DNA from 3 places in the Providencia huaxiensis genome. Region 3 is predicted to be linked to each of the others. Evidence: predicted binding sites of a transcription regulator. Region 3 holds the regulator's gene; each other region holds the start of a gene.
What was found. The regulator LexA, encoded in region 3, represses DNA repair genes until DNA is damaged. The targets are predictions, from matches to a motif close to TNCTGTATGTACATACAGNA.

Region 1 (10,509 bases), 670 kb from region 3:
TTAACTTGCCAGCTACCATGGCTATTGTATAGGCCAAAATGATAAGTAAATTCAAAGCCTTTATCAGTTGCAACCAATTTTAACCACCACCCCCAAAATTCACGTTTTTCTGGAGCAATATTTGCATTTACACAAACAACAAGGCTATCAAATATATAACAACCATTTAAACATTGTTTTTCACGTAAATAAGGTCCTATCGTAGCAAACTTCTTTAAATACTTTCCATTTGAGTAATCAGTCGGTAAAGCCATGTTAAGGATCTCCTTCTTGGGAAGATCCCTTTTTAACAAATGGGAAAAAATAAGCAAGTTATTAAATAAAATTAAAGTATTTTTGCTTTTAACCAATTGGTAGTTTCACTTAATGCCTTTTCAAAATTAGCAAAAACAGGCTTGCTTGGTAAAATTATCGTGTCAGCATCCATCGATGAACGTCGAATTAAATCAGATTCCGCTTTAGGGCTATAAATATCATCCTTAAGGCTAACCGATAACATTGGAACTTGATTACGTTTCCCTAAAAGCCCCTGATTTTTAAGTGAATAACAGCTTAATTCATGGCGTAAAGCAGAACCATCAACTTGATAAATACCCAAGCGACTGGCGAACACATCCAAAACCATCCGAGGAATATCTTGCTGATATTTTTCTTCATGCAATAAACTGTGCACAATTGGCCCTATGACAGCGACTGCTTTAATCTTATCAGGGCACATATAAGCCAATCTTAATGCTATATTTGCGCCAAAACGCATGCCCACAATGCCAAAACGCGTATGGTCAATCCAAGCAATATCCCCTAGTTGGCGAACGATTTGCTCATGTAACGTGCTTGTTTCCTGGGTCAGTTTTTGCTTAACAGAATAACCAATGGATGGCATGTCCAGTGTTAGCATCGCAATACCAAGAGGTTCAAGGTAGTCACGAAAATAGCGACAAAAATCAATTTGTAAGCTATCTAACATACCGCAGACCATCACCGTCGGGTAAGGCCCTTGACCCTGTGAAGGGATATGTAGAAAGCCGCAGACTTCTTTTCCACCATCAACTTTAAATGGAATTTTCTTTAAGCGGTATTGAGAAAATTTCGCTGCGCTATCATAAGCTTTACAAGCCAGCAAAATAGCTTGGTCAGCAAGCTCATCGCCCTTAATAAATGGGTAAGCAGCAATGCTGTACAAGTTAGCTGAACGTAACCAAGCATCCCCTGCCTCTGCACCTTTCTCAAACTCTAATGCTTTTTGCTGCCAATGCATGGCTTGCTGGGACCATTCGAAACACCAGTTTCCGCGCCGGTTGCCAATGACCGTATCCAATAAGTTATCATTACTGCGCTCGGCATCAGAGATAGCAATGCGGCTCAGTACTTCTTCAATTTCTAAGGCGTCGATCCCTCGCCAAATCCACATTAAGCGGTTGATCATACGATACCACCCCGCATGATGAGACCCGCTTAACACGCTATGTTCTTTGATTTGAGAAATGGTTTGAGATGAATAAGAGACTAGTGTTGACGTTTCAACTTGCCTGACTTTAGGTTTGAAAAGTTTTTCTGAAAGGTTTTGCTGAGTCATCCCTATTTCCTTGTCTATCAGAGTTGAACTTGGCCAAAAAATAAAGGGAATGCAAAAATGCATTCCCCAAATTATATCGCGTTTAGCTTAAAAATTTTAGGTATTAATGTGTTCTTGCAATCAATAAAGTCGATAATACTTTATAATAACAATGTTTTTTCACCTAAAACTCGCCTGAAACACCGATTTATTTATCTTGTTCACACAATGGTTTAACAAAAACGACACCCATATCCCATGGCTGTTCAATCCATGTGTCTTGTGGGATATCCACAACGTAATCATCAACTAATGGACGACCTGCTGGTTTAGCGAAAATAGTCACAAAGTGCGCTTTAGGGTACATATCACGAATAGCTTGTGCTGTACCGCCAGTATCAACGAGGTCATCAATCACAATATAGCCTTCACCATCACCTTCGGCGCGTTTAATCACGGTTAATTCGCGCTGGTTGTCATGGTCATAGCTAGAAATACAAACGGTGTCAACGTTACGAATACCAAGTTCGCGTGCGAGAAGTGCACCAGGAACAAGGCCACCACGGCTAACCGCGATAATACCAGTCCATTGCTCTACTGGTAATAAACGTTGTGCGAGTTTACGGGCATGTATTTGCAACATATCCCACGTTACGACATATTTTTCGCTCATATAATTCGGGTCCCGACTGCTGAGTAAATCTGAAATGTGTCTTGCGGAAAAAAGGTTGCGCGAGATTATAGTGATTTGGGCGGTTAAAAACCAGCAAAAAGCGTCATTCGTCATTAATTATTATCATTTACACTGTCCATTGCTCAAAAGAAAGTGTTATCCTGAGTTTATCAGCAATGCATCATTTAATTTTGCATATCAAGCTAGTAACTAACATAACTCAACTAAAAATCTCTGAGGTAATTTGAGTTGCTCGGTCAATAAAACTAGTGATGCCATACCCCAAGGAAATTAAATATTTTCCCTAAATAATTTGGGTTGTGGCTAGGCGGCAAATGAGAAAATCCCTAGGAGCATACATAAGTATGTGACTCGGGTTTACGAGTGAAGCCAACAACGCTACAACTCAAAATATGACGGGAAAAGGAGAAAAACGTGTCTGAACTTGCTACATTATCCCCCCAACCGCTATGGGACATCTTCGCTAAAATCTGCTCTATCCCACACCCTTCATACCATGAAGAGGCCTTAGCAGCGCATATTGTTGATTGGTCTAAACAAAAGGGCTTTCACGTTGAACGCGATGAAGTGGGCAATATTCTGATCCGTAAACCTGCAACACCTGGTTATGAAAACCGCAAAGGGGTTGTTTTACAAGCTCACTTAGACATGGTGCCACAAAAAAATAACGACACGGTGCATGACTTTAAAACAGACCCAATTCGTCCATATGTTAATGGAGAGTGGGTCACTGCTGAAGGAACCACATTAGGCGCTGATAACGGCATTGGTTTAGCTTCTGCATTGGCGGTTCTTGCTGATGATAGTGTTGAACATGGCCCAATGGAAGTTCTCCTGACCATGACCGAAGAAGCCGGTATGGAAGGTGCCTTTGGCTTGAAAGCCGGCTGGTTGCAAGCAGATATTCTGATTAACACCGACTCTGAAGAAGAAGGTGAAATTTACATGGGTTGTGCTGGTGGTGTTGATTTTACAACCACATTTGACCTGACTCGTGAAGCCTTACCACAAGGCTATAAAACCTTCACAATGACCCTAAAAGGCTTAAAAGGTGGGCACTCAGGTGGTGATGTACATTTAGGCTTAGGTAATGCCAATAAGCTGCTAGCGCGTTTTCTGGCAGGACACGCAGAAGATTTAAGCCTAAAATTATTAGATTTCAGAGGCGGTACTGTCCGTAATGCTATTCCTCGTGAAGCCTATGCCGTTATTGCTGTTCCAGCAGACAAAGTTGCTGAATTAACGACATTAAGAGCACGTTATGAAGATATTCTGAAAAACGAATTAGCTGTCGTCGAACCTAACCTTGTTCTACTGCTAGACGAAGCACAGAGTGAGTTAAAAGCGCTTTCTGATGACTGCCAAAAACGTTTTGTTTTCTTCTTAAATGCTGCGCCAAACGGTGTAATTCGCATGAGTGATGTTGCCATTGGTGTGGTTGAAACATCACTTAACGAAGGCGTTGTACGACTAACTGAAGATAAAGCAGAAATTATCTTTCTTGTGCGTTCTCTTATCGATAGCGGCAAAAACTACGTTGTTAACATGCTGACCTCTATCAGTAAATTAGCACAAGCCCAATACCGAGCGGAAGGCAGCTACCCAGGTTGGCAGCCAGATGCAGACTCACCAGTGATGCATTTAGTTAGCGATACCTACAACAAACTGTTTGGTAAAATCCCTAATGTGATGGTGATCCATGCAGGCCTTGAGTGTGGCTTATTCAAAAAACCTTACCCAGACATGGATATGGTTTCTATTGGGCCAACCATTCGTGGGGCACACTCCCCTGATGAGCGTGTGCATATTGCAAGCGTTGGTGAGTATTGGAAATTATTAACTGCGGTTTTAAAAGCAATTCCAGTTAAAGAATAAACAACTAATTAATTGCAAATCAAACACCTATCATACGATGGGTGTTTTTTTATAATTCAAGTAATAGTTGTCTTTCAAGCTGTGGGCTTTGTAGCATCACATGTAAGCCAACTAACCGAACACCACGCCCTAGGCGCCGATTATCCCAAACTTGTTTCGCTATTTGCACCAAATCCTGTTTATTGAGAACTGGATATACGTGTTCTTGTGTGGTTTGCTGGAAGTCTGCAAATTTAAATTTCACACCTTGGCGAGCAATGCGTAGGTCAGGTTTTACCTTCGCCAAACGCCGTTGGAGTTCATCATATAATTTATCAAGCAGCAGCAAACAATCCCCCCACTGGTCAATATCCACAGCAAACGTACGCTCAACCCCCACCGACTTTCTCAGCCTATCAGGGTTAATAGCTCGCTCATCGATACCATGGCAACGCTCCCAAAGTACCTGTCCAAATTTACCCATGCTTTTAATCAATTCAACAACATCATATTTTTGGACATCCGCACAAGTCATCAACCCCATATCCGCTAATTTTTGGGCTGTTACCTTACCCACCCCAGGAATTTTTTTTAGAGGCAAGTTAAGAACAAATTGATCGATATTTTGCGGTGTGATTACGAATTGACCATTGGGTTTATTCATATCTGAAGCGATTTTCGCCAAAAACTTTATTGGCGCTATCCCCGCTGAAGCGGTTAATTGCAGTTCATCAAAGATTTGCTGGCGAATAGCCTCTGCGATTAACGTTGCAGAGCCGTGCAATTGTGTGCAATCCGTAACATCCAAATAAGCTTCATCAAGAGAAAGGGGCTCTATGAGGTCCGTATAGCGTGCAAATATCTTTTGAATATGCAAAGAGGTTTCTTTATAAAGTGCCATATGCCCAGGAACAACTTTCAAATGCGGGCAAAGCCTAAGTGCAATTGCTGTGGACATAGCACTGTGAACACCGTAGCGACGGGCTTCATAATTTGCAGTGCTAATAACGCCTCGACGATTTGCGCTTCCACCCACCGCAATAGGCACATTGCGAAGGCTTGGATCGTCCCGCATTTCTATCGCTGCATAAAAGCAGTCCATATCAATATGAATAATTTTACGCACGAGTTAACCCTGCCAATCAAACACCTGATTAAATATACAGTACATTTGTTAGCCATGCAATCATTGTTACATCACCATAAAACTGATGAACAGGGTGCTAACTTAATGATAACTAGGTAATTCATCATATTGCAATAATCATCTGCCAAGCTATCCAATTAAAGACTCTACTTAAAGTTAGTCTTAAAAATAAGTGTTAATACTTACTTTTAAACAAAAAAGTAATAGAAAGAGTTGTTTTACCAACGACAATACCTTGAAAACTATCTATGGATTATATCTATGGCAATTATATCAACATCAAAATATGTTAATTTTATGGCAACTCTCATAATACTGTTTGCTAGCCAGACAGCTTTTGCACTATCCCCTAAAATTGTTGCGCATCGAGCAGGAACTGCGGATGCCCCTGAAAATACGCTTTACGCTATTGATTTAGCGATTAAAAATAAGTCAGATGCGATTTGGATAACCGTACAATTAAGTAAAGACAATCAATTAGTTTTATATCGACCAAGCAAACTGAATGAACTAACCGATAAAAAAGGTAAAGTATCCGCATACAACGCTGAGCAACTAAACCAAATCAATGCGGCTTATCAATTTAGCCAAAAACATAATCAACAGTTTCCTTTGCAGAAAACCACGATTAGTACGTTAAAAACTATTTTGCAAGAATATCCGAATACAACTTTCTATGTTGACCTGAAATCACCTGATGCAGACCCTAACATTCAAGCAGAAGCTATTCTTAATCTATTGAAAGAGACAAATAGTGTTAATCGAGTACGTTTTTATTCAACTAATGACGCATTTTTAAATGCACTGAAAACTCTTGAGCCTAAATTACAGTTATTCGAAAGCCGAGATGAAACTCGCACTATACTGGCAAATAGTGTGATAAGTCATCAATGTCCTATGGAAAATCATGAATCTGAAACCCGTTGGTTCGGTTTTGAATTACATCGAAAAATTGAAGTTGTTGAAAAATACACTTTAGGTGAAGCCCGTTCACCTGCGGTTATTTCATGGGACAAAGAAGCTATTGATTGTTTTAGAAAAAATGGTAATGCTTATATCATTGTTTTTGGTGTTAATAATGAAAGTGACTACCAACTCGCAAAAGAAATTGGTGTTGATGCTGTAATGGTTGATTCACCTAAAGCATTTAAAAAATAATATACTTCAATATAAAAACTAAGTTATTTCAATAATAGCTTAGTTTTTAACTTACATTATTTAAAATAATCATTTTATTTTATTACATAATAACAAGTTATATTAAGCCACGTCCGTAAGATTAAATAGTATAATGCTCTTCATAGCGACCTTAGCCAACAATACTGTTAGCTAAGGTATATAAATTAAGAGTTGAATTATATAATTCGGTTTTTATTGAGCAGTTTTTTACGTGCTTCTTCGCGTGCCATGCGTTTCTTACGCGCATCACAAGGTTCGGGACAATCACACACTTTTTCAACACCAATACTGCTTAACCCACCGCAGCTACCTTGAATACTCTTACGTTTAATAATATACCCAAGTGACATGCCTAAAAAGGCCAACAAAAACAGTGCAAAGGCTGCAATGAAAATATTAAGCATTTTTTTGTCCTCCTACAACTACTGTTTTTTGGTTAAAAACGGTTCGAATGCCTTAGTATAACGCTCTTCAAAACCTTTATCTGTCTTAACAATCATGAAAACAGGAATATTCATTTTTTCAGCTAAAGCAAAGCCAGCTTCAGGCCCCAAAACATTTAGCCCTGTAGATAAGCCATCAGCACTCATGCAATTTTCTGCAATCACCGTAATAGAAACTAAATTATGAGTGATTGGTTTTCCTGTTTTCGGGTCAATCGTATGAGAAAAACGAACGCCATCTTGCTCGAAATAATTACGGTAATCTCCTGATGTAGCGATAGAACGGTCACCCGGTTCAATGACCTCTTGTGCTGTTTGGCTTGCCCCATCCGCTGCAGGTTTTTCTATTGCAATACGCCATGGCACTTCTTTACCATTTGTTCCTTTTGTACGCACTTCACCACCGATATCAACCATATAATTATTGATACCCAATGATTCTAAATATTCAGCAACAACGTCGACACCATAACCTTTAGCAATTGAGGAGAGGTCAACGTACAGCTCAGGGATTGTTTTAATTAGGTTATTATCTTGAACAGCAAGTTTTTCGATACCAACCCAAGCGCTACGCTTAGCTAATTCCTCATCCGAAGGTGCTTTAGTCACTCTTCCTTCAGGACCGAAACCCCATAAATTAACTAAAGGGCCAACCGTTACATCTAATGAACCACTTGTCAGCTTATTAATTTCAATCGCTTTTTTAACCACTGTTGCCGTTGCGGCAGATACAGGGAATGGTGTATTCACTTCTTTAAATTGGTTAAAACGACTTAATTCTGAATCTGGGCGATATGTTGACATTTGGTCGTTAACTTCTTCCAGACGTTTATCTATTTCAGCTTGAATAGCTTCAGGCTTTGGCTCCGAAGAGTCTGTAACATACTTAACCGAATAGTACGTACCCATCGTTTGCCCCTGAAGATTCTGCTGTTCAGGTCCACCACAGGCAGTAAGAAACAGAGCCGCAACAAATAGCAGTATTGGGGTATAGATTCTTTTACTTAGCATAATTTTCTCCGCGTCAATCATGAGCGCATTTTGTTAAGGTCGCCCAGACTATTAACACACTTTACATCGTCACCCATGCAGAGAATGTTCCAGTCAAAATAATTATAAATCTATCGATTAAGCGCTAGCTAATTAGCACTTAATCGATTTACTAAAATCACAAAGAGGGAAAATATTTTCCCTCTTTAAAGTATTACTGTCTACTGACTTTAATAAATCTAATAAAATCAGCTAAGTTGCTTAACCACCGAAGTCATCCAATAAGATATTTTCATCTTCAACACCGAGGTCTTTCAACATTTTAATCACAGCAGCATTCATCATTGGAGGCCCACACATATAGAACTCACAATCTTCTGGCGCCGGATGGTCTTTTAAGTAGTTTTCATATAAAACATTATGAATGAAACCTGTATAACCATTCCAATTATCTTCAGGCATAGGATCAGAAAGCGCTACATTCCATGTAAAGTTTTCACGTTCGGCTGCAAGTTGGTCAAAATCTTCTGTGTAGAACATCTCGCGGACTGAACGCGCACCATACCAGAAACTGATCTTACGTTTAGAATCTAAGCGACGCAGTTGGTCAAATATGTGAGAACGCATTGGTGCCATTCCCGCACCACCACCGATAAACACCATTTCTGCTTCCGTTTCTTTAGCAAAGAATTCACCAAACGGCCCAGAAATCGTCACTTTATCCCCTGGCTTTAATGACCAAATATAAGAGGACATAATTCCTGGTGGAACATCAGGGTTACGAGGTGGAGGTGTAGCAATACGCACGTTTAGCATGATGATGCCATGCTCTTCCGGGTAGTTTGCCATTGAGTAAGCACGAACCGTTGGCTCTTTAACCTCAGACACATAACGGAACAGGTTAAATTTATCCCAATCTTCACGATACTCTTCCGGCACATCAAAATCTTCATATTTGACGACATGTTCCGGGCATTCAATTTGAATAAAGCCACCCGCACGGAAAGGAACAACCTCGCCCTCTGGGATTTTCAATTTTAGCTCTTTAATGAAAGTGGCTTTGTTATCATTAGAAATAACTTCACACTCCCATTTCTTCACACCAAAAATTTCTTCTGGAAGCTCAATTTTTAAATCTTGTTTAACGTTGACCTGACACGCTAATCGGCAACCTTCTTTTGCTTCACGTTTGTTGATGTGTGAAAGCTCAGTTGGCAGAATATCACCACCGCCTTCTTTGATTGTCACACGGCACTGACCACAAGAGCCACCACCACCGCACGCTGATGAAACAAAAATACCTTGGTTTGATAACATGCCTAACAGCTTGTCACCTGCTGGAGCTTCAAAGCTTTTGTCTGGATCGCCATTAACTTCAACTTTGATGTTCCCTGTGTTGACTAGCTTGGATTTTGCAAACAGGATTAAACCTGTCAGCACCAAGACAATCAGGGTAAACATCACGACACCTAAAATAATAATTTCCATGAATTCTTCTCGCCTTTATAGCTGCACACCGGAGAAGGACATAAAGCCCAATGCCATTAAACCGGTTGTCACAAAGGTGATACCTAACCCTTTTAGACCCGATGGAATATCTGAGTACTTCATCTTCTCACGGATAGCCGCCAGCAATACGATTGCGAGCATCCAACCGATCCCCGAACCGAACCCATACACGACCGATTCGCTAAAGTTATAATCACGCTGAGCCATGAAAGAAACACCACCGAAAATGGCACAGTTAACGGTAATCAATGGCAAAAAGATACCTAACGCGTTATACAGTGATGGGAAGTAGCGATCTAAAATCATTTCAAGGATCTGAACTAACGCGGCAATAACCCCGATAAAAGTGATGAAGTTCAAGAAGGATAAGTCGATACCTTCCGCAATCGCACCATCACGTAATATCAAGTTGTATACCAAGTTATTGGCTGGAACAGAGATCCCAAGAACTACCGTTACAGCAATACCCAGTCCAAAAGCGGTTTTTACATTCTTCGACACCGCAAGGAAAGTACACATTCCCAAGAAAAACGCTAATGCCATATTTTCAATAAAAATGGCTTTAACAAACAGGCTAATATAATGTTCCATGTTATTAGTCCTTCTCTATCTGAGCTGGTTTTAGAGTACGTAATCCCCAAATCAGCATACCAATGATAAAGAATGCACTTGGCGCGAGGAGGAACAAGCCATTTGGCATGTACCAACCACCGGTTTGTAGTGATTCAAAAACTGTGATGCCAAACAATTTGCCGGAACCAAATAACTCACGGAAAAAGCCGACTAAAATAAGGATCACACCATAACCTAGACCATTACCAATACCGTCCATGAAGCTTTCAATTGGTGGCGCTTTCATTGCATAAGCTTCAGCACGCCCCATTACGATACAGTTAGTAATAATCAAGCCAACAAATACAGAAAGTTGTTTTGATATTTCATAGGCATATGCACGTAAAATTTGGTCAACCACAATAACTAAAGATGCAATGATCGCCATTTGAACGATAATACGTACACTGCTCGGAATATAGTTCCTGATAAGTGAAATAAAGAAGTTAGAAAATGCCGTCACTAAGGTTACAGCAATCGTCATAACGAGTGCGGTTTCTAACTTCGTTGTCACTGCAAGTGCAGA
Region 2 (10,509 bases), 1.1 Mb from region 3:
TACATTTCGATAAGAAATAATATCGCTATTCTTAAGGTTATACTGAATATTATCTCCAAATCCTTGATTCTCAATATTTGAACCTATTCTCTGATAACTAACATCGACAACCTTGTCATTTATCCCATTGAAAATTAAGGCTTGTTCAAATGAATCACCATCAGAATTATTTAGTTTTACCTGTTCGATTTGTGCTTTATCACTACAAACAGCGACATTAACATCTGTCACGATACAGATCTCATTAGGACCAGACCCTTTTTTAATTAAAAGTGAATTCCACGGTTGCCCTAAAACCTCAACAGTGACCGAGCCAGAATCAACGATTTGGTCTGGCATATAAAAATCGCCTTTATCACTTGAACCCACTTTCTTGAATACACCGGGGATAATTTTGTAAGCCAAATCTATCTGTACTGGGTTTAATACTTTAATTCCGTCTATTTCACTAATATTGCCTTCTCTTACTAAGGGTTGCCCTACTGTAATATGGTTGACCTGGCCTATTTTAGGTTCACTGATTTTTTGTGAGTCAGGGACATAGTTATACTCAGTTACCGCACACCCAGATAAAGAAGCAATACAAAAAGCAGGAATTAATAATTTATTCATCTTGATAAATCCATGGAGTTAAGATACTAAATAATATATTTATAAAACAGTTACAACAAGTTACTATTTGTATCCTCTGATACACATCAAACCTTTGGTTTATCATTCCGTTTGAATTTTTCTCTACTTATATTGAATACTAAAAAATACTGTAACTATTCCGTCTTATTCATATTTAAATTAATAAAATGTTATAAACGAAGCATTAATAGTTATAAATGTACAAAATAACCATTTTACAGATGGATAATCCACCTTATGAGATATTAATAACACAAGCAATTGCTTTTAATGCACATCAACATTTTAATCAAAGAAAGCCACTCAAAAAAGAACTACGCGAATTAGAACAATTACCCATGAAGCCACCGTAGCTGGATAAGTAATAATTAGCCTTAAAACAATGAAAATATATTCATAGTTTATTAAAATGACAGTTCGGCAATAATTTTAAAAAATCCGCCGAAGTGGATATTACCATTTTAATTATTAGACATATGAGAATCATCCGATATTTAAGTAAAAGTAACCTAATACCCCAGTATTGCACCAATCAAAACGATATAAAAGATGATAGCAGCGATAATGCCAGCATGTAGGATTTATCTACAGGAAAATTGTAGAGGGAATTTCTATACAAAAAACTATACAACAAATTGTAGAGGATTTAGAAAGGCGTTAGTAGGTTCGGTAGTGTGTAATTTCGCTAGAATGCTTGATTTACTTGGGATTGGAAGACTTTGGAAGACGTTACTAGAAGTGAAGATGGCGGAGGAGGAGAGATTCGAACTCTCGGATGGTTTCCCATCGGCGGTTTTCAAGACCGCTGCCTTCAGCCGCTCGGCCACCCCTCCGCAATGACGTGCACTATAAACATCCTCTCATTGGATGTAAACCCCTAATGTGATCATTCGCTTTAAAAATATACGTCTTTCATACTGTTAGGCGAAAATATCAACACTCTAACGACTTTACTTGGGTTACATCTCTATTTTTGCTAAATTTACGTTCTAATTTTATTTGAGTTGAAAAAGAGTATGTTGGTTTTTAATAATCAAGAAATAGAAACAGATGCGCAAGGTTACCTGCTTGACAGCCAACAATGGAGTGAAGAATTAATTCCTTTACTCGCGCAGCAAGAAGATATTGAAATTACCAATGAACACCTCGAAATTATCCGTTTCGTCAGGAATTTCTATTTGGAATTTAATACCTCTCCTGCTATTCGTATGTTAGTTAAAGCAGTTTCCCAGCAGTTTGGGGAAGAAAAAGGCAATAGCCGCTATTTATACCGGTTATTTCCTAAAGGTCCTGCTAAACAAGCGACTAAACTTGCAGGCCTGCCAAAACCGGTGAAATGCATTTAATTTCCGCTAATAGCGGACACTAAAGTCCGCTATTGGCTCGGTTTTCCAGTTTTCGGTAAAAAAATGGTCTACCTTTGCCCCTGGAGGCCCCCCAGCTTTCAGCCACTCATCAACAAACTCAATATCTTGCTCTGAGCCATAAACAGCTAGCTTAACACTACCGTCATCCCGGTTACACACAAAGCCTTTTATGCCATTCTGATTAGCCCAATGATAGGTCTGGTAACGAAACCCAACCCCTTGAACACGACCATAAATATAAAAATATCGACCTGATGTAATCATGTGAGCCTCCATTGTCAGAGCATAATGTATTGATACCTTCTTTTAACAGTTGTTTTTTATTCATTGAACAGATAATCTGCTAAATGAGGCACTGCTTTTGATCGTTACGTATAAAGACAGTGTATTGCGTTATTGATAATTGTCTATATCTTAGCTTGAAAACGCGTAGCACTGCCCATATATAGTTTGAAGTATAAGCAAGGCTTTTAGGAGGTCGCTATGATGATCACCAGTAAATATGGAATCGGGCAACAAGTTAGACACAAACTTCTCGGCTACTTAGGCGTTGTTGTCGATGTAGACGCTGAGTATTCGCTCGAACAACCACATGATGATGATATTGCCGCTAACAGCACACTACGCGATCTACCTTGGTATCATGTTGTTATGGAAGATGACAATGGGGATGCTGTTCATACTTATTTGGCTGAAGCTCAAATTACTTATGAAACCGTAGAAGACCATCCAGAGCAACCATCAATGGATGAACTAGCGGAATCAATAAGGTCTCAGTTGCAAGCACCTCGCCTTCGCAACTAACCTTCAAATATTTATATTGTTATTTATGAACGCAACCGTAAAGCAGCTCACTAGCTGCTTTACTTTTTTAACGCTAGAAATACTTTATTTTTCAAGACCTAAAGCAGGTATTTCTTGTTTTGGGCATTTATCCATAACAAACTGCAAACCAGCCTGCAAAGCGATTTGCTGTGCTTCTTCACTAATCACCCCTTTTTGTAACCACAAAACTTTAGCTTTAATTTCCACTGCTTCTCTGGCCACTCCTACTGCAGCTTCTGCATTACGAAACACATCGACCATGTCAATAGGCTCTGGTATGTCACTAAGTTTTTCGTATACAAGCTGCCCTAATAAAGTTTGCCCTGCCAATTTGGGGCTCACTGGAATAACGGTATAGCCTTGATGCAAAAGATATTCCATAACTTCATAACTCGGCCTATTTGCCTTATCACTCGCTCCCACTAAAGCAATAGTTCGAACACACTTTAAAATTTCAGCAATTTCTTGATCTCTCATCAAAATATCTCCCAAAACCTATAAACTATTCATTAGCATTATGATATATGTTGTATATCTTTGCTCATTCAATTTTTAAAGATGTTTATCTCGCATCTTACTTAAGGGAATATCATGGAATCAACAACCCGTAAAATTACAGCCTCAAAAAATATTGCTTTGGTTGCCCATGACCACTGTAAACCTTCATTATTATCTTGGACTAAGAAAAACAATGAACGGCTCCAAACTCACAAATTATACGCAACCGGCACAACAGGTAATTTAATCCACCAGCACACTGGGTTGCCAGTCACCAGTATGCTAAGTGGCCCTATGGGGGGAGACCAGCAAATAGGCTCAATGATCGCAGAACAAAAAATCGACCTCTTGATTTTCTTCTGGGACCCTCTTAACGCTGTACCTCATGACCCTGATGTTAAAGCATTGCTACGTTTGGCTACAGTTTGGAATATTCCTGTCGCGACCAACCCTGCAACTGCTGATTTTTTAATCACATCACCCTATTTTGATAATGTAATAGACGTCGTTATTCCTGATTACGAAAGCTATTTAAATAAACGAACTAACTAATCTACCAATGTTAAGCGCCACAGCATTCTGGCGCTTAATACAAAATAAGATTACCTTAAGGTTTCTTTTGCTTTGGAACGCCCAATTGCTTGAGTTCATCAACAAATTCTGACGGTTTTTCTGGGTCATAGAGTAACCAAACTTGCTGCTTAGCCCGTGTTAATGCGACATACAGCAAACGTCTTTCTTCTGCGTGATCAAAATCTTCTGGTTTAGGCAATAAAGCTCGCTCAATGATTGATTCGCGCGCAGGAGCAGGGAAACCATCCTTTCCGCTATTCAGACCACAAATGATGACATGGTCTGCTTGCTGCCCTTTTGAGGCATGAATCGTCATAAACTGAATATTTAATTTTGGCCAGCGAGTTTTGGCTTTATCTAAAATAGTAGGTTTTAAATAATGGTAGCGGGCTAGCACTAATACCGTTTCATCATCAAGCACATAGCCACTCATTTTGTCCAACAAACGTTCAAATGCATCCTCACAAAGAAGAATAACCGATTTTTTATTCCCTTTCGTTAAGCTATTCAATGGTTTATCTAGCTGCATTGGGTTTTGTAAAATAAACTGGTTAGCCACTTCACCAATACGCTCATTAAAACGATAAGTGGTGTCTAAAGCGCAAAGTTCTCCAATGCCAAAGTTATGCTCAAACGATGTTGTTAAGTCTAATTCTGCACCACTAAACCGATAGATAGCCTGCCAATCGTCTCCAACAGCAAATAACGTCGTTTGCTTATTCTGCTGTCGTAGTACCTGCAATAATTTAGCTCTAAGAGGCGAAATATCTTGGAACTCATCGACTAAAATATGTTTCCATGGGCTAATAAAACGCCCTTTCTCTAAAATATTAATGGCCTGATGAATTAATCCAGAAAAATCAATTGCACCTTCATCTTTCAAAGCGCTTTTCCACACTTTCAATAACGGCGCCATTAAACGAATGCGCTTTTGGAAAAGGTCCCTTATTTCTTCTTCCGTATTATCAATCATGTCCTTCTGGCTACCGCCATGCATACGCATTAAGCTTAGCCAACGGTCTAACCTAGCAGCCACTTTATTGCTTAATTTTTCGTCTTTCCAAAACTCACCGTCTGGAATTTCCCACTGCAATTCTTCAGAAAGCCATCCTCGCCAGCCTTTTGCTTGTGCTTTCTTTGCTGAACATTGTTCTCGCCATTCATTTAATAATAGTGTTTGCCGTTTTTGAGTGTCAGTTTCTAACTCACTAATTACTGGCGATTTTTTGCTACCTTCACGAATAATGTGTAAAGCAAGAGCATGAAAAGTTTTTGCTTCAATATCTTGTTGTAGTCGTGAATGAATACGTTCATTCATTTCATCTGCCGCTTTGCGACCAAAAGCTAACAATAGGATTTGTTCTGGTTTTGCCAAACCTCGCAAGATCAACCAGCCAGCCCTAGCCACGAGGACTGATGTTTTACCACTCCCAGCCCCCGCCAGTACTAATACGTTATCCTCACCATTAATTACAGATAAAGACTGTGAATAATTGAGTGGTGATGTTTCTACTTGCTGGAAAAAATCGTGATAGTGAACTAAGACAGACTCACACCAGTGATCGTTAATTTGCCGTCGACAGTTTTGGCCATTATTTAGCCAATTTAAGCATTCGTGATATTGTGGTGCACAATTTTCAAATAATAAAAGGCGCGCCAAAGGCATAGGTAGCGATGAGAATTTCTGTGATATTTTATCTTTTATCTCGGCTAAGTGGCGCAACGTCAACCAATGATCTTGTTGCGTCAATTGTTCAATCGAATTAACTAATTCACTCAATACACTAGCACTGACGTGGCTCATTTCAGTGCTCCATTGTTGCCATTTTTCATTTAAGTAATGATAAAAGCGCTGAGTTTGCTTCCATTCCGTACCATGTAAACGAACAACCTGCTCATTCACAATTTCAAATTCTAACTCCCCCCAAACAATCCCTCTCTTACAACGAATATCAATGAGTTCATTAAATGGGATAAGATATTGGTGGTTTTCACCACTCACTTCAATACCTGCGTTGAGCAAGCGAACCCGATTGTAGGGATGCTGAGCCAGACGCTGTCCAATCTGTGTTGATTTCAGTTCCATACGTCCTGCACCTGAGAAAATCAATGACAAAAATACGGTTGGCTTGATTCCAAACGGTTTTTTATTCCTTGCAAACAAGCTATCCTATATAGATTAGGGCTTGTCTTACCTTTGAGGTACTTTGTGCTAACACTGCTTACCAGTTATCGTCGTGTGCTATATAACAGCCATATTTTATATTATATCCGAATCTTTATAGCCCTGACAGGCGCAACCTTGGTGCCGTGGTTATTAAACCAAGAGCCTAAAATCACTATCCCACTTACCTTGGGCGTGGTTGCTGCAGCACTGACTGACTTAGATGATAGGCTAACTGGCAGAATAAAAAATTTAATTATTACACTTTTTTGTTTTTTTATTGCATCCGTTTCAATTGAACTGCTGTTTCCATACCCTTTGTTTTTCTTTTTTGGCCTCGCCTTTTCCACGTGTGGTTTTATTCTTCTTGGTGCTTTAGGGCAGCGATACGCAACCATCGCATTTGGTGCACTGTTAATTGCCATTTATACCATGCTCGGTGTACCTATTTTTGATACTTGGTACCAACAACCTGCATTATTACTCACAGGGGCAATTTGGTATAATATCTTAACTTTGATTGGCCATATTTTATTTCCTGTTAGGCCACTACAAGATGCAATAACCCAATGCTACCAGCAACTTTCAGCTTATCTAGATGCAAAAGCCAACTTATTTGACCCAGACTTAGAAGATGACTACCAACGTTCAGTTTATGATTTAGCTTTAGTAAACAGTCATTTAGTTAGCACCATGAACCAAGCTAAAATTGCATTACTGAGCCGATTAAAAGGAGATCGGGGACAAAAAGGCACGCGAAATTCACTGCATTATTATTTTGTTGCCCAAGATATTCACGAACGAGCAAGTTCATCTCACATACAATACCAACAACTTAGCCGTACTTTACGTCATTGTGATATTTTATTTCGTTTCCAACGCCTACTAACCATGCAAGCAAGAGCCTGCCAGCAAGTTGCTCAATCGGTTTTATGGCGTAAACAATACCAACATAACCCTCGTTTTGAACGTACCTTCACTTACATTGAAAAATCGCTACAGCTACTAAAACAGCAATCACCTGAGCTTCATGAAATTAAAGCTCTGTATAACTTGCTTAAAAACTTAAAAGGCATTGACGTTCAACTTAAAGGCCTAAGCCTTGAGCAAAGTACATGGCAGCAAAATAATAAACAAATAGAGCAATTATCTGACGAATCGTTATCAGGTATTAGTGATATTATTTCGCGAGTTAAACACCATTTAACCCCGAAATCCTCTTTATTTCGCCATGCGGTCAGAATGTCAATTCTCCTTTGTACTGGCTATATCATCATCCAACTATTTGATATGGAAAGAGGATATTGGATATTACTCACTAGCTTATTTGTATGCCAACCTAACTACAGCGCCACTAAACGCCGTTTAGCTCTACGTATAATAGGCACGATTGTTGGTATTCTCATTGGCTTACCCTTGCTGAATTTAATCCCTTCAATGGAAGGCCAACTCACGCTAATCGTTATTTCTGGTTTACTGTTCTTTATGTTTCGCAGTAGCCAATACGCCCAAGCAACCTTATTTATCACGCTACTCGTCTTGTTTTGTTTTAACCTACTTGGCGAAGGGTTTGACGTTGCACTTCCACGGATCATTGACACATTAATTGGTTGCTTTATTGCATTACTTGCCGTCAGCTTCATTTGGCCTGACTGGAAATTCCGTCAACTTCCCCAGGTCATACAAAAAACCATGGATAGCAACTGCCGTTATTTAGATGCTATTTTACAACAGTACTACCAAGGTAAAGACAACCGCCTTGAATATCGAATCGCACGAAGAGACGCACATAATAATGATGCAGAATTCGCTTCTATTGTCTCCAATATGGCTTCTGACCCTAAGTCTTATCGAATCACTCAAGAACAAGCTTTTCGCCTTCTCTGCTTAAACCACACTTTACTCAGCTATATCTCTGCATTAGGTGCGCATCGTGAAAAAATGCAAAATGAAGGTAATCTTTCATTACTCAACGACGCTATTTGTTATGTTGAATCATCGCTACAAATCACAACCATTGACCCACTCGTTATTGATGAAAAATCAGATAAACTTCGCCACAGTTTATTGCAGCGCATAGATAACATTTCAACCAGTGATGACGAAAAAACGTTACTTATCATGGAACAAACTAAGTTATTGCTCGAACTAATTCCTGAGATAAAACAAATAATTCGAACCATTAGTGCGTCATAAATATACCGATGAGCGGGTATTGAAATTCTAAATACCCGCCCATCTTCATATGGCGTAATGTAATATTAACTACAAAAATACCAGTCCACTTTCGCAGGTTTAGGCTGACGTCAACTCAAAACTATTATACCAAGCGATTAATTCTTGTTTGATATCCTTGGGTAAAACAGCACTATGGCACCCCTCTATTGCAGCGGCTAAGCCAATGAGTAACTTAATACTGGGGTTATTCCTACCATGTTTTTTTAACTTCATAAAACAAGCCTTTGCGCCCATCAAACGCAAATCATCAACATGAGATACACCTATTTTCCCTAGTGCGCGCTCAACCGACATATTCATATTAGGCAAATCTTTTATACGCATAGTCATTGATTGCTTTTGTTTTAATTCCTCGATAGCTGAACGGTATGCCAGCTCAATATATTGAAGAAACAAGGACTCGTCATGCCAAACTTGTTCCGAAAGTTGGTAGTAACGCATTTCCAATGGAATGCCTTTTTTAGTATAAACTAATCGATTAAACCCTGACGCTTCAAAGTGACTTCTTGCCACTAAGCAGCCACGCAAATAAAAACAACCGTCGAGTACCAACCCTACAATTGCATCATCGACTAATAGACAAAACCCACCGAAATGATTTTTACGTTTTAACTCGCCAAACTGACTTAACAAACGGGATAAATAAAAATTTTTTTCTTCTTCTAACAACATTACCAAACTCCTTTTTGGGTATGCTCAATTTTCATCCTTGAGAAAATTAATTTTATAATTTCTTTTTTTACAGATAATTACGCATAACCAATTTTGAGAGCATCCATAAAAAATGCCAAGAAGAATGCAGAAAAAAACAACAAAGTTGCGAAGCGCTTTGAAAAAATAGTCTTGATATTGGATGGATATACAGTTACTGTATGTTCATACAGCATTGTAACGAGGTAAATTATGAGCATCTATTCTTGGAACAACTCAACAGAACATTCTCTTAATAATTACGCACAATCAATCCCTGCGACAGGGCTTACTAACAGCTCTATGCAACAAGGTATGGTGAGCGAACTTGTTTACGATGAAAAACACCCTATTATGGATTACATTTTATTACCCATGCTTCGCCAGTTTGGGGTTCAATCACGCTGGTTACTCTGGCTAAGTCCTAATAAAAAACTCAGTAAACACTGGTTAGAACAATCAGGTATACCCACCAATAAAGTTATGCAATTAAATCATATGGAAGATATCACTACGATTGATGCCATGGAAAAAGCATTAAGAAGTGGTAATTATAGTGTGGTTTTGGGGTGGCTGCCGGAAATAAGCGAGCAAGATTTTATTCGTTTGCAATATGCTGCTCAAGAAGGCCGTTCTATCGGTTTAATTATGCGCCCACAGAAAACATATGATATGGTTAGTACACAAGCAGGACAGCCAAACCACTTAAAAATTCATTCAAATCATTACCACTAGGCAAGATTAAGAATTTTCTTACTAAATTTAACCTTTAGACATATTTGTCTCTAAAGTTAAATTAAAAGTATTGTAGATCAATCAGATAGATTAAAAATAATCATTGCTAAAAATATACATATCTCTCTGATTTATACACTAAAAAAACACTTTTTTTAACGATTATTGCTCACTCTACTTGTATCTTTTTAAGTTCGTTGTAGACTTTAGCTTGTTCGGCTTATGGCATTATTTTTTTACTTTTATTATTTTTTTGTAGATAATGTCTGCGAAACCTAGCAAGTAAATTAAACCAATGGCATATAATAAGGCTCAGCGAAGCCAAGCCAATATTGGATGATAACGAGGCGTAAAAATGAAAAAAACAGCTATCGCAGTAGCAGTGGCAGTAGCAGCTTTTGCAACCGTTGCACAAGCAGCTCCAAAAGATAACACTTGGTATACCGGTGCTAAATTAGGTTGGTCTCACTATGAAGACACTAGCCTGAATCCAGCAAAAACTGGTACAGACTATGCAGGTTGGGGCACTGTTGGTAACAGCACTGACCGTGACACAATCGGTGCAGGTGCCTACGCTGGTTACCAATATAACCAATACTTAGGCTTCGAGCTTGGCTATGATTGGTTCGGTAAAATGAAATACAAAGGCGCTGGTAACAGCGGTGACCTGAAATCTATGGGTGTTTCATTAACTACCAAATTAAGCTATCCAATCATGGATGACTTAGATGTTTACACTCGTTTAGGTGGTATGGTTTACCGTACAGAAGCTAAAGCTCACCAAAA
Region 3 (10,509 bases):
TTGGTTGCTGATTGCTCAAGAAAATAGCATTGAGGCTCAAAACCAGTTAGCTATCTTTTATTTAACGGGAACAGGTGTGGCGAAAAACACACACAGAGCACGGCAATTGCTGGAAAAAGCGGCATTTAAAAAGAATAGCGATGCTCAAAATAACCTTGCGGTGATGTATGCACGAGGCGAGGGCGGTGAAAAAAATATTTTCCGTTCGGTAATGTGGTTTGAACGAGCAGTAGAACTCGGTAATGAAACTGCAAAAGGGAACTTGGCGCTTTTAAAACAGAATAACGGTGTGACGGGCAAGATGCTGCAATACACCAGCAATGTTACACAACCCAGCAAACAGGCTGGAGGGGATTAACTGCATAATATAGAAGGCGATCGTCACGATCGCCTTCTGGTATTTTGATCAAACTTCCACACTATTCAAATAAATTACTGTGCAAGGTACGAACAATCTCTTCAGCATCATTTCCGGGTACCAATAAACAAATATTGTGGCTACTCGCGCCATAGCTGATCATGCGAATATTGAATGACTCAAGTGCGCCAAAAATTTGTCTTCCTAGGCCATTCACTTGCGACAGCTCATTACCAATGATTGCGACGAGCGCTAAATCCTCTTCCACTTCGACACGACATAATGCGGATAACTCAGTCATTAGCGCATTGGTGAGTAAACTGCCGTTAGTTCCTGTTGAGCCTGTTGTGTCTAAGGTTAGTGCCACACTGACTTCTGAAGTCGTAATTAAATCCACTGAAATATTGTGGCGCAGTAAAATGGTGAAAATTTCCGCTAAGAAACCGCGTGCGTGCAGCATTTTTAGGCTGTGCAAGGTGAGTAGCGTTTGTTTACGGCGCAGTGCTAATGCCCTAAATTGCGGTGGATTAGTGGTTTTATCACACACAATGGTGCCGCCAGCTTCGGGCGCTTTACTTGAACCAACAAAAACAGGGATCCCTGCGCGTACTGCAGGAAGGAGTGTCGCAGGATGCAAAATTTTTGCGCCAAAGGTCGCCATTTCAGCCGCTTCATCGAAAGCAATTTCATCAATGCGTTGGGCACTCGGTACGACGCGAGGGTCAGTGGTGTAAATTCCAGGAACATCAGTCCAAATATCGACACGTGATAAATTAAGAACCTCGGCTAACAGGGCAGCGGTGTAGTCACTTCCACCACGACCAAGAGTTGTTGTGCGGCCTTTTTCATCACGGCCAATAAACCCTTGGGTGATCACAACTGACTCGGCAAGGCGTGGCATGAGTTGCTGCTCTGACAATGCTTTTAGCTGAGCAAGTTCTGGTTCAGCACGGCCAAAGCTGTCATTGGTTCTCATTACTTTGCGTACATCAAACCATTGGGAGTTAGCGTTGCGTTGGCGTAGTACTTCAACAAATAGCAAGGTTGACATTAATTCGCCGTGACTCACCATTTCATCGGTTAATGCGTCAGAAGTGGCTAAAGCAGCCGAATCAGCTAAATGAGCAATATTATCGAGTAAGCGATTGATTTCTTCACGAATAACATCAGCAGTTTGTAGGTTATCAATAATTGAGTATTGAATATCCTTCACTTTTTTCAGTAGTTCATTGCGTTTATCTGCATCGCAGCCTTCGGCCAGCTCGATTAATAAATTGGTAATGCCAGCAGAAGCTGAAAGTACCACAACTCGTACATTTGGGTTGGAAAGTACGATATTGGCGCTGTTATTCATTGCTTCAAAGTTAGCAACGCTGGTACCGCCAAATTTGGCGATAACATACTGATGGTTGTCTGCTGAAGACGCTGCGATATTCATGGTGTCAATCCCTTTGGTTAAACCTAATCTTTATATAGATTTATCGGGTAAATAGGATGGCGTCAATCAGGAATCGAAGGAAATCAGTAATTCTAATGATAGGTAATTTATTATCGCTTTTCTCAATGTACCCGTCATACTCGTCATACTTCAAGCTGCATGGGTGTTGACTGCGCTCAGATAACCGAATCACATACTTTTGTATGCTCATCGGTCTATCTTCGCTTGTCGCCTACATGCAACTTGAATTATTTAGGGTATATACTCGCCATACTTCAAGCTGTATGGGTGTTGATTAGCGTTCAGCTAGCTGAATCACATACTTTTGTATGCTCATTGGTCTAGAAAGTGCGTATTTCAATAAAAGGGGCAATTAAGTCTGGAAAAGTGCGGCAGAATTGGGGAATATCAATATAACGCAGAAAACCGATAAGTCTCGTTTTCGTGACGGGGTACAATCTATTTCTATTTAAAATTATTTGGAGAGTGTTATCCATGAGAAGTATTAATCCAAGCCAAACGGCTGCATGGCGGGCGCTAGAGCAACATTTTGCGCAAATGAAAAATGTCCATATGCGTGATTTGTTTGCACAGGATAAAGACCGCTTTACTCATTTTTCGGCGACGTTCGATGGTCAAATCTTAGTGGATTTCTCCAAAAATAGAATTACTCAAGAAACATTGGAACATTTATTGGCTTTAGCAAAAGAAACAGAGCTAGAAAGCGCTATTAACAGTATGTTCCAAGGTGAGAAAATTAACCGTACTGAAGACCGTGCAGTACTACATACCGCTTTGCGTAACCGTGATAACACGCCTATTTATGTTGATGGCAAAGATGTCATGCCAGAAGTGAACGCGGTATTGGATAAAATGCAGCAATTTAGCCAGCGCATTATTAGTGGTGATTGGAAAGGTTATACCGGTAAAGCGATTACGGATGTGGTGAACATCGGTATTGGTGGTTCAGACCTTGGTCCATTCATGGTGACAGAAGCACTGCGTCCATACAAGAACCATCTAAACATGCACTTTGTATCGAACGTGGATGGTACGCAAATTGCGGAAACACTGAAAAAGCTGAACCCAGAAACAACCCTGTTTTTAATTGCGTCAAAAACCTTTACAACCCAAGAAACCATGACTAATGCGCATTCTGCTCGCGATTGGTTCTTGGCTGCGGCAAAAGATGAAAGCCAAGTGGCTAAGCATTTTGTGGCACTTTCCACAAATGGCGAAGAAGTCGCGAAGTTTGGTATTGATACCAACAATATGTTTGAATTTTGGGATTGGGTTGGTGGCCGTTATTCATTATGGTCAGCGATTGGTTTATCCATTATTTTATCGGTCGGCTTTGATAATTTCGTTCAATTATTGAACGGTGCCCATGCGATGGATAAACATTTTACCCAAACGCCGCTAGAAAAGAACATCCCTGTGTTGTTAGGTTTGATTGGCATTTGGTACAACAATTTTTTTGAAGCGGAAACTGAAGCGATTCTGCCATACGACCAATACATGCATCGTTTTGCCGCTTACTTCCAACAAGGCAATATGGAATCGAACGGTAAATATATTGATCGTGATGGAAAACCTGTTACTTATCAAACAGGCCCGATTATTTGGGGGGAGCCGGGAACCAACGGTCAACATGCGTTTTATCAGTTGATCCACCAAGGAACGAAGATGATCCCATGTGATTTTATCGCACCTGCGGTAACCCATAACCCGTTAGGGGATCATCACGAAAAATTATTATCTAATTTCTTTGCGCAAACGGAAGCATTAGCATTTGGTAAAACTCGTGAAGTGGTTGATGCCGAGTTTGCTGCGCAAGGGAAGAATGTCGCAGATATGGAATATGTTGCGCCTTATAAGGTGTTTGAAGGTAACCGCCCAACTAACTCCATCTTATTGAAATCAATCACACCTTATTCGTTAGGTGCATTGATTGCGATGTATGAGCACAAAATTTTCACCCAAGGGGCGATTTTAAACATTTTCACTTTCGACCAATGGGGTGTGGAATTAGGCAAACAGCTCGCAAGCCGTATTCTGCCTGAATTAGAAAATAGTGATACGGTGAGTAGCCATGATAGTTCGACCAATGGTCTGATTAACAGCTATAAAGCTTGGCGATAAGTTAACAACGTATTATTTAAATACTTCAATATAAGGTAGGGAGCTCCTGCCTTATATTGTTCAACTGACTATTGTTAAATTGTTCGTTTTTCAAGCAATTAAATAAAATTTATTATGATATTAATAAATTTTATTATTATCGATAACTCGCTAGTAATTAAAATATTTTTCACTATATTTTTACATTTTGTGTTGAAAATGTGACTTTTTATATAAATTTTTAGCTAACTTTAACCTTGTCGTAAAACAACGTGATATCCTATTGCGTAAGAAATACAGTAAATCATAACCATGTTATTCATGGTGGAATTTTAAGTAATGGATGAAACGCTTTTTACTTCTCAGCCGATTCATTGGCTGGCGGAGAACGATAAAAACGATAAAATAGTGCCTGCTAATATATTAGATTGGCTATTAGAGCTTGGCTCAATGACAAAGCGTTTTGAGCAGCATAGCCAGCAAGTGACCGTGATACCTTATTTAGAGTGCTATGTATCGCAAGATAAGCTGAGTGCAGATGAAGTGCAGTCTTTACCTAAAAGCCAGCGCTATTGGGTCAGAGAAGTTGTCATGTATGGTGATGGTATCCCTTGGTTACTGGGCCGAACTGTAATCCCTGAAGAGACACTGACCGATGATGACCAGCAATTGGTGGATATTGGGAGAATGCCATTAGGACGTTATTTATTTAGCCGCGATAGTTTAACTCGAGATTATATCCATATTGGTTCTTGCGCAAATCGTTGGGTGCGTTGTTCTCGGTTAAGGTTATCGGATAAACCCTTATTATTAACAGAAATATTTTTACCTGAATCACCTGCATATCGTTAACTATCCTAAGTATTTTGAATTTTCAGGTCTCTGCAATGACACTATGCCAACAAATATAAATCAGTAAGTTGTAGAGTTTGGTGGTATTAAAATATACCCAATTTGAAGTATGATGGAATTCGAAAAGGAGCACGACAAAGTGGAGGGAAGTATGACGCTAAGTAAATGGCATGCATACAGCCGTTTAATGCGTATTGATAGACCCATTGGTTCACTGTTGCTACTGTGGCCGACGTATTGGGCATTATGGATTGCGGCTCAAGGTACGCCAAGTTTACATCTTTTAATTGTCTTTACTGCTGGCGTATTTTTTATGCGTGCCGCTGGCTGTGTCATTAATGACTTTGCTGACCGCCATTTTGATGGCCACGTAGAGCGGACTAAACACCGCCCTCTCCCGAGTGGTGACGTGACAGAAAAAGAAGCAAAAATATTGTTTGCAAGCCTTGTTGGCCTTTCTTTCCTGCTGGTTTTAACACTCAATTCAATGACTATTTGGTTGTCAGTTGCCGGTTTGGCCTTGGCATGGGTTTATCCCTTTGTTAAGAGGGTCAGTAACTTACCTCAAGTGGTATTAGGCGCGGCTTTTGGTTGGTCAATCCCAATGTCTTTCTCTGCTGTTGGCGAAACTTTACCTGTTGTTTGTTGGTTACTGTTTTTAGTTAATATTATTTGGTCTGTGATCTACGATACTCAGTATGCGATGGTAGACCGTGATGATGATTTAAAAATTGGTGTGAAATCAACCGCTATTTTATTCGGGCAGTATGACAAATTAATTATTGGGTTACTGCAATTCCTGATGGTTGGCTTCTTATTGGTGATAGGCTCACTGGCGGGTTTAGGTACTCTTTATTATATTTCATTGGTGCTCGTAGCGGGTCTATTTATCTATCAGCAGCAATTAATGGCTAATCGTGAACGTGCGCCTTGCTTTAAAGCTTTTATGAATAATAACTTTGTTGGCTTAATTTTGTTCATTGGTATTCTTGTCAGTTATTTTTAAATTGCCTTTATTGAGCCAAAGTAAAAGGTCATGTTATTTCTAACATGACCTTTTTTGTTTTATTGAGCTGAGAAAACGCGATTAGCTTTTCTCTTGTTCCTGAGACTGCGCGCTTTCACTTGGCTTTTCTTCAGAAAACTCATCATCTTGGCTAACACTTTCAATGGTCAAACGGATTTCCGGTGACATCAAGCGGGCCAGAACGGCATACAGTTTTTGTGCATTGGTAACAAAAATATCATTTTCATTATTATCAATGTAGCCTTCTTCTCTGAGGGTATCGACTAATGTCGAGAATACCGCTTTATCAAAGAATTCAGGTGCGTTAATACCATGCAAGACAGAAAGACGTTGCGCAAGGATACGGCTTTCTTTTTCCAACGTATTACGGCTGATTTCAGGGCTCGCGTTGAGTAATGATAATGTGATTGCATAACGTTGCAAGGTTTCACGTACACCAGCGGCTAAAAGCTGTAATGGACGAATACGGCGAGGATTTAACACCACAATATCGTCTTCTCTTAAGCAAATTAGTTTTTGGTTATTCAGTTCATCGATCAGCGTATCTACCGCTTCATGTAGCTCATCACTGTTATAACGCATAAACAGTTCTGCTTTTAAGAACGGATAAATTTGACCGACTTGATAGTGAATATCTTGGCGACTAATGCGCTCATGGTGTAACACAATGCTAGTTATTAGAGATGGTAATACCAATAAATGATGGATATTGTTGCGGTAATAGGTCATTAAGACGGCATTTTCACGAGGAAGGATAATAATATCCCCCATGCTGTCTTTTTCGACTTCGAATTTATCCATTTGCAAAGCATGTTCTAACAATTGCTCTGCTGTTTTATTTGGGGTTGTTGCATCTGCGGTGTATGGCACGTTGCGTAATAATTGCAGGTAACATTCGACTTGTTCAATCAGTTGCTCACGAGTGAGCGAGCGTTGACGAGATGCCAGCAATGCGGTCGCACAGAGGTTAATCGCATTGGCTGCGGCTGCATTATTAATATTAACCATAATGTTATCAGCTAACGAACTGACCGTTGGGTTTAACCAGGTCGGCCTTTGTGGTTCGATAGGATCGATAGAGTCGCGCCAATCAGGTACACGCTGATTGAGGTAATGAGGTAAAGAAATAGGTTGACCGAAGTTAACATACCCTTGACCTAAGTTGCGCAATTTACGTAACCCGCGAACCATGGAGAAAAAGCCTTCTTTCTCTTTTTCTGCACCACGAAGTTCTTTGGCGTAAGTTCCTACTTCCATGACATGTTCATACCCAATATAGATAGGAACAATAGTGATAGGGCGTGAGTCACCGCGCAACATCGCTTGCAATGTCATTGAGAGAGTACCTGTCTTCGGTTGTAATAAACGACCGGTACGTGAGCGCCCACCTTCCACAAAGTATTCGATGGAGTAACCACGTGCAAACAGTTCACTTAAATATTCGCGGAAAACGGTCGAATACAGTTTATTGCCTTTGAACGTTCGGCGAATAAAAAAGGCCCCTAAGCGACGGAAAATTGGCCCTGCTGGCCAGAAATTAAGATTGATCCCCGCTGCGATATGAGGCGGCACTAGCCCTTGATGGTATAGCACATATGAGAGCAGTAAGTAGTCCATATGGCTGCGGTGAGAGGGGACATAAACGATTTCATGGCCGTCTTGTGCGAGTTGGCGAACCCGTTCAGCGTGCTGAACATTGATACCTTGATAAAGGCGGTTCCAAGTCCAACTAAGAACTCTATCGGTTAAACGTACGGCTTCATAAGAGAAATTGGCCGCAATTTCTTCCATCATCCCAACGGCATTTTGCTGGGCTTTTTTGAGTGGGATTTTTTTACTGCGCGCTTCGTCTTCAACGGCTTTTTCAATCGCTTTTGACGTCAATAGCTTATTAAACAGTTCATAACGTGCAGGAAGTTTTGGCCCAACTGCTGCTAAGCGTTGGCGCGAATAGTGAATACGCGCGACACGAGCGAGTTTGTTGGCAATAATAGTGTCTGTACCGTGGTCTTGTGCCATTTTCCCAATTGAGACAATCGGTGATAAACGCACAAAGCTGTCACGCCCTAACCATAAAACTGCAAAGAACTTTTGGATACCGTTTAACAGCTTCAGTGGCGGTGCTGGAGTATGGCCTTCACGCCCAGGTGAACGCCCAAACATCACGGATGCAGGTAGCATTTGAATATCTAGATTTGGATTGTTTTTGTGCAAATCTAAATAAGCATGGAATGTTTTTACTGAATCCTTACGTGGATTCGGTGAATAATAGCGAAAAACACGTGGGCCATCATCGATAAAAACGTAAGCCGGAAGCTTCGTTCCATTGATATCATTGTCGACTAGCGGGTCTGGCAGACCGATAGCTAAGCATTGATGCCGTAGCGTCAGGAGGTCAGACTTCGAATGATAAGGTAATACGTACAGAGTTGGCCTGTTGACATCAAGCTGCAACTCAGTGACGGGATCCGAAGGAATTAGTTTACTTTTTACCAATAATTTAAGTGGCAAATTCAACGTGTTGTAATATATTTTACGCCATAGTGACATAAATGATTATAGCCTCTTGTTAACAATGCTGTGCAATCATACCAGAAATACCTGGTTAGATCTGTTACTGACAATTCACTTTGACCGTAAAAATCGATTATTGTTTGTATTTTTTAAGGAATAAATATGGCGAGTCAAGTTAAGGGGTTCACGCGAGTGATTAAAGCGGCAGGATATTCCCTTAAAGGTTTGAAAGCTGCTTGGGTTAATGAGGCAGCATTTAGGCAGGAATCAGTTGCAGCAATCATCGCAATTTTTATCGCATTTTATTTAGATATCAGCTATATAGATAGGATTTTGTTAGTGAGCTCAGTTGTGCTGGTGGCAATAGTCGAATTATTGAATAGCGCGGTAGAGGCTGTAGTTGATCGTATTGGTAGTGAGTATCATGAACTTTCAGGAAGAGCTAAAGATATTGGTTCTGCTGCAGTATTTGTGAGTATCGGTTTAGCGCTGTTCATTTGGGCGCTGGTATTATGGCAGCGTTATTTTTCTGGTTAAGGTGTTTGGTTACTTAATCGGGCAAAAAGAGAGTAAATCGATAACAAATGCTTAAATTGCGCGATTTAACTGTTTCAAATCTTCATTTACCTGTATATACTCACAGCTTGACTGTATAAACAAACAGGGGAACGGAATGAAAGCACTGACGGCTCGACAACAGCAGGTTTACGATCTGGTGCGAGATCACATTTCGCAGACAGGTATGCCACCTACACGTGCTGAGATAGCAGCAAGCCTTGGTTTTCGTTCGCCTAATGCGGCAGAAGAACATTTAAAGGCCTTAGCACGTAAAGGGGTTATTGAAATCGTTTCAGGCGCATCCCGAGGTATTCGTCTGCTTCTTGAAGAAGAAACCGAAGATCAGGGGTTACCTCTGATTGGGCGTGTTGCCGCTGGCGAACCATTATTAGCGCAGGAACATATTGAGAGCCACTATCAAGTTGACCCGGAGCTGTTTAAACCACATGCAGATTTTTTATTGCGTGTGAACGGGATGTCCATGAAAGATATTGGCATTATGGATGGCGATCTATTAGCTGTGCATAAAACGCAAAATGTACATAACGGGCAAGTTGTTGTCGCTCGTATCGAAGATGAAGTTACGGTTAAACGTTTTAAGCAACAGGGTAACCGCGTTGAATTAATAGCAGAAAACCCAGAATTCGAACCTATTGTTGTTGATTTACGTCAGCAAAACTTCACTATTGAAGGTTTAGCTGTTGGGGTTATCCGTAACAGTGATTGGTATTAATTTCCGCTAGTAGCCAGCTGTCATGGTAGGTTACACCCGGGAATGACTATTGCAGGCAGATTTCATTGCTTTATTTTGAGGTCTGCCTGTTTTGTTTCCTTCCTTATATTTTTTCTCTTCTCTCTTCTCTCTTCTCTCTTTTGTATTCATCAAACTATTTAGCAATACAGTAATTTATTTCTTTTTTGATGCTATAGGTTGTTCGTGGTTATGATGACAATGTTCATGATCTTGGCAGCTATTCACTTCGTCACAACTTCTGCATAAGCCATGGTTTTCCACCACGGTATGTCTTAAGCGGAATTGGTGTTCGTCGGCTAAATTAATAATGGCAGCTTCTATTGTTGTACAGTCACTTTCCGTTACGCTTCCGCAATGGTCGCAAATCAACATAACAGAGATATGGCTTGGGTTATCAAAATGATGGCAGACGACATAGCTGTTTGTTGATTCAATTTTATGGATAAAACCTTGCTCCATTAAAAACTCAAGGCCACGATAAACCGTAGGGGGTTTAGCTTGAGGTTCAATTTCACGTAGTAAGTCGAGTAAATCATAAGCGCTGATTGCACCATGTTGTTGTGCTATCAAGCGCAATACCGTTTCTCTTTGTGGTGTCAACCTGACGCCTCTTGACTGGCAAATATGTTCAGCCATCGCAAGAACTTTTTTTTCACTCATCTTTTCCATTTTACTGACCCACCCGTTGAAAAATGCAAATGTTTACTGTTCACAAGTTTATCACAGTTTCTTGAACTATAGAGAATCAAGAAATGAAAGCATTACCATCAAAAAATTTTAACCTTGCTAAGTATTTTTTTGATTAATAAAGAAAGTAAATGAGGGTAATAAAAAATATAAAAAATGATATTTAAAATTAAACAGGAAAAATAGAAACAAATATTAAA

Region 1: a site for LexA is predicted at 5,252-5,271, ahead of dinB (DNA polymerase IV). Genes of this name have one in related genera too.
Region 2: a site for LexA is predicted at 9,165-9,184, ahead of sulA (SOS-induced cell division inhibitor SulA). Genes of this name have one in related genera too.

What each region holds. Positions count from the first base shown of each region.
Region 1 covers NZ_CP031123.2:386,971-397,479, reverse strand. The annotation lists gene crl (sigma factor-binding protein Crl) at 1-254, opposite strand, end outside; gene frsA (esterase FrsA) at 326-1,576, opposite strand; gene gpt (xanthine phosphoribosyltransferase) at 1,764-2,228, opposite strand; gene pepD (beta-Ala-His dipeptidase) at 2,664-4,124, shown strand; gene dinB (DNA polymerase IV) at 4,174-5,229, opposite strand; gene CYG50_RS03200 (glycerophosphodiester phosphodiesterase family protein) at 5,512-6,408, shown strand; gene nqrM ((Na+)-NQR maturation NqrM) at 6,606-6,833, opposite strand; gene CYG50_RS03190 (FAD:protein FMN transferase) at 6,852-7,883, opposite strand; gene nqrF (NADH:ubiquinone reductase (Na(+)-transporting) subunit F) at 8,124-9,350, opposite strand; gene nqrE (NADH:ubiquinone reductase (Na(+)-transporting) subunit E) at 9,366-9,962, opposite strand; gene CYG50_RS03175 (NADH:ubiquinone reductase (Na(+)-transporting) subunit D) at 9,967-10,509, opposite strand, start outside.
Region 2 covers NZ_CP031123.2:781,957-792,465, reverse strand. The annotation lists gene CYG50_RS04970 (hypothetical protein) at 1-612, opposite strand, end outside; tRNA gene CYG50_RS04965 (tRNA-Ser) at 1,379-1,466, opposite strand; gene CYG50_RS04960 (TusE/DsrC/DsvC family sulfur relay protein) at 1,650-1,979, shown strand; gene CYG50_RS04955 (acylphosphatase) at 1,986-2,264, opposite strand; gene hspQ (heat shock protein HspQ) at 2,484-2,804, shown strand; gene CYG50_RS04945 (CoA-binding protein) at 2,889-3,302, opposite strand; gene CYG50_RS04940 (methylglyoxal synthase) at 3,417-3,875, shown strand; gene helD (DNA helicase IV) at 3,931-5,982, opposite strand; gene yccS (YccS family putative transporter) at 6,106-8,256, shown strand; gene CYG50_RS04925 (TfoX/Sxy family DNA transformation protein) at 8,356-8,970, opposite strand; gene sulA (SOS-induced cell division inhibitor SulA) at 9,202-9,723, shown strand; gene ompA (porin OmpA) at 10,079-10,509, shown strand, end outside.
Region 3 covers NZ_CP031123.2:4,291,746-4,302,254, forward strand. The annotation lists gene CYG50_RS21565 (SEL1-like repeat protein) at 1-358, shown strand, start outside; gene lysC (lysine-sensitive aspartokinase 3) at 420-1,796, opposite strand; gene pgi (glucose-6-phosphate isomerase) at 2,292-3,938, shown strand; gene ubiC (chorismate lyase) at 4,257-4,769, shown strand; gene ubiA (4-hydroxybenzoate octaprenyltransferase) at 4,921-5,775, shown strand; gene plsB (glycerol-3-phosphate 1-O-acyltransferase PlsB) at 5,857-8,346, opposite strand; gene CYG50_RS21595 (diacylglycerol kinase) at 8,473-8,847, shown strand; gene lexA (transcriptional repressor LexA) at 8,984-9,601, shown strand; gene zur (zinc uptake transcriptional repressor Zur) at 9,776-10,291, opposite strand.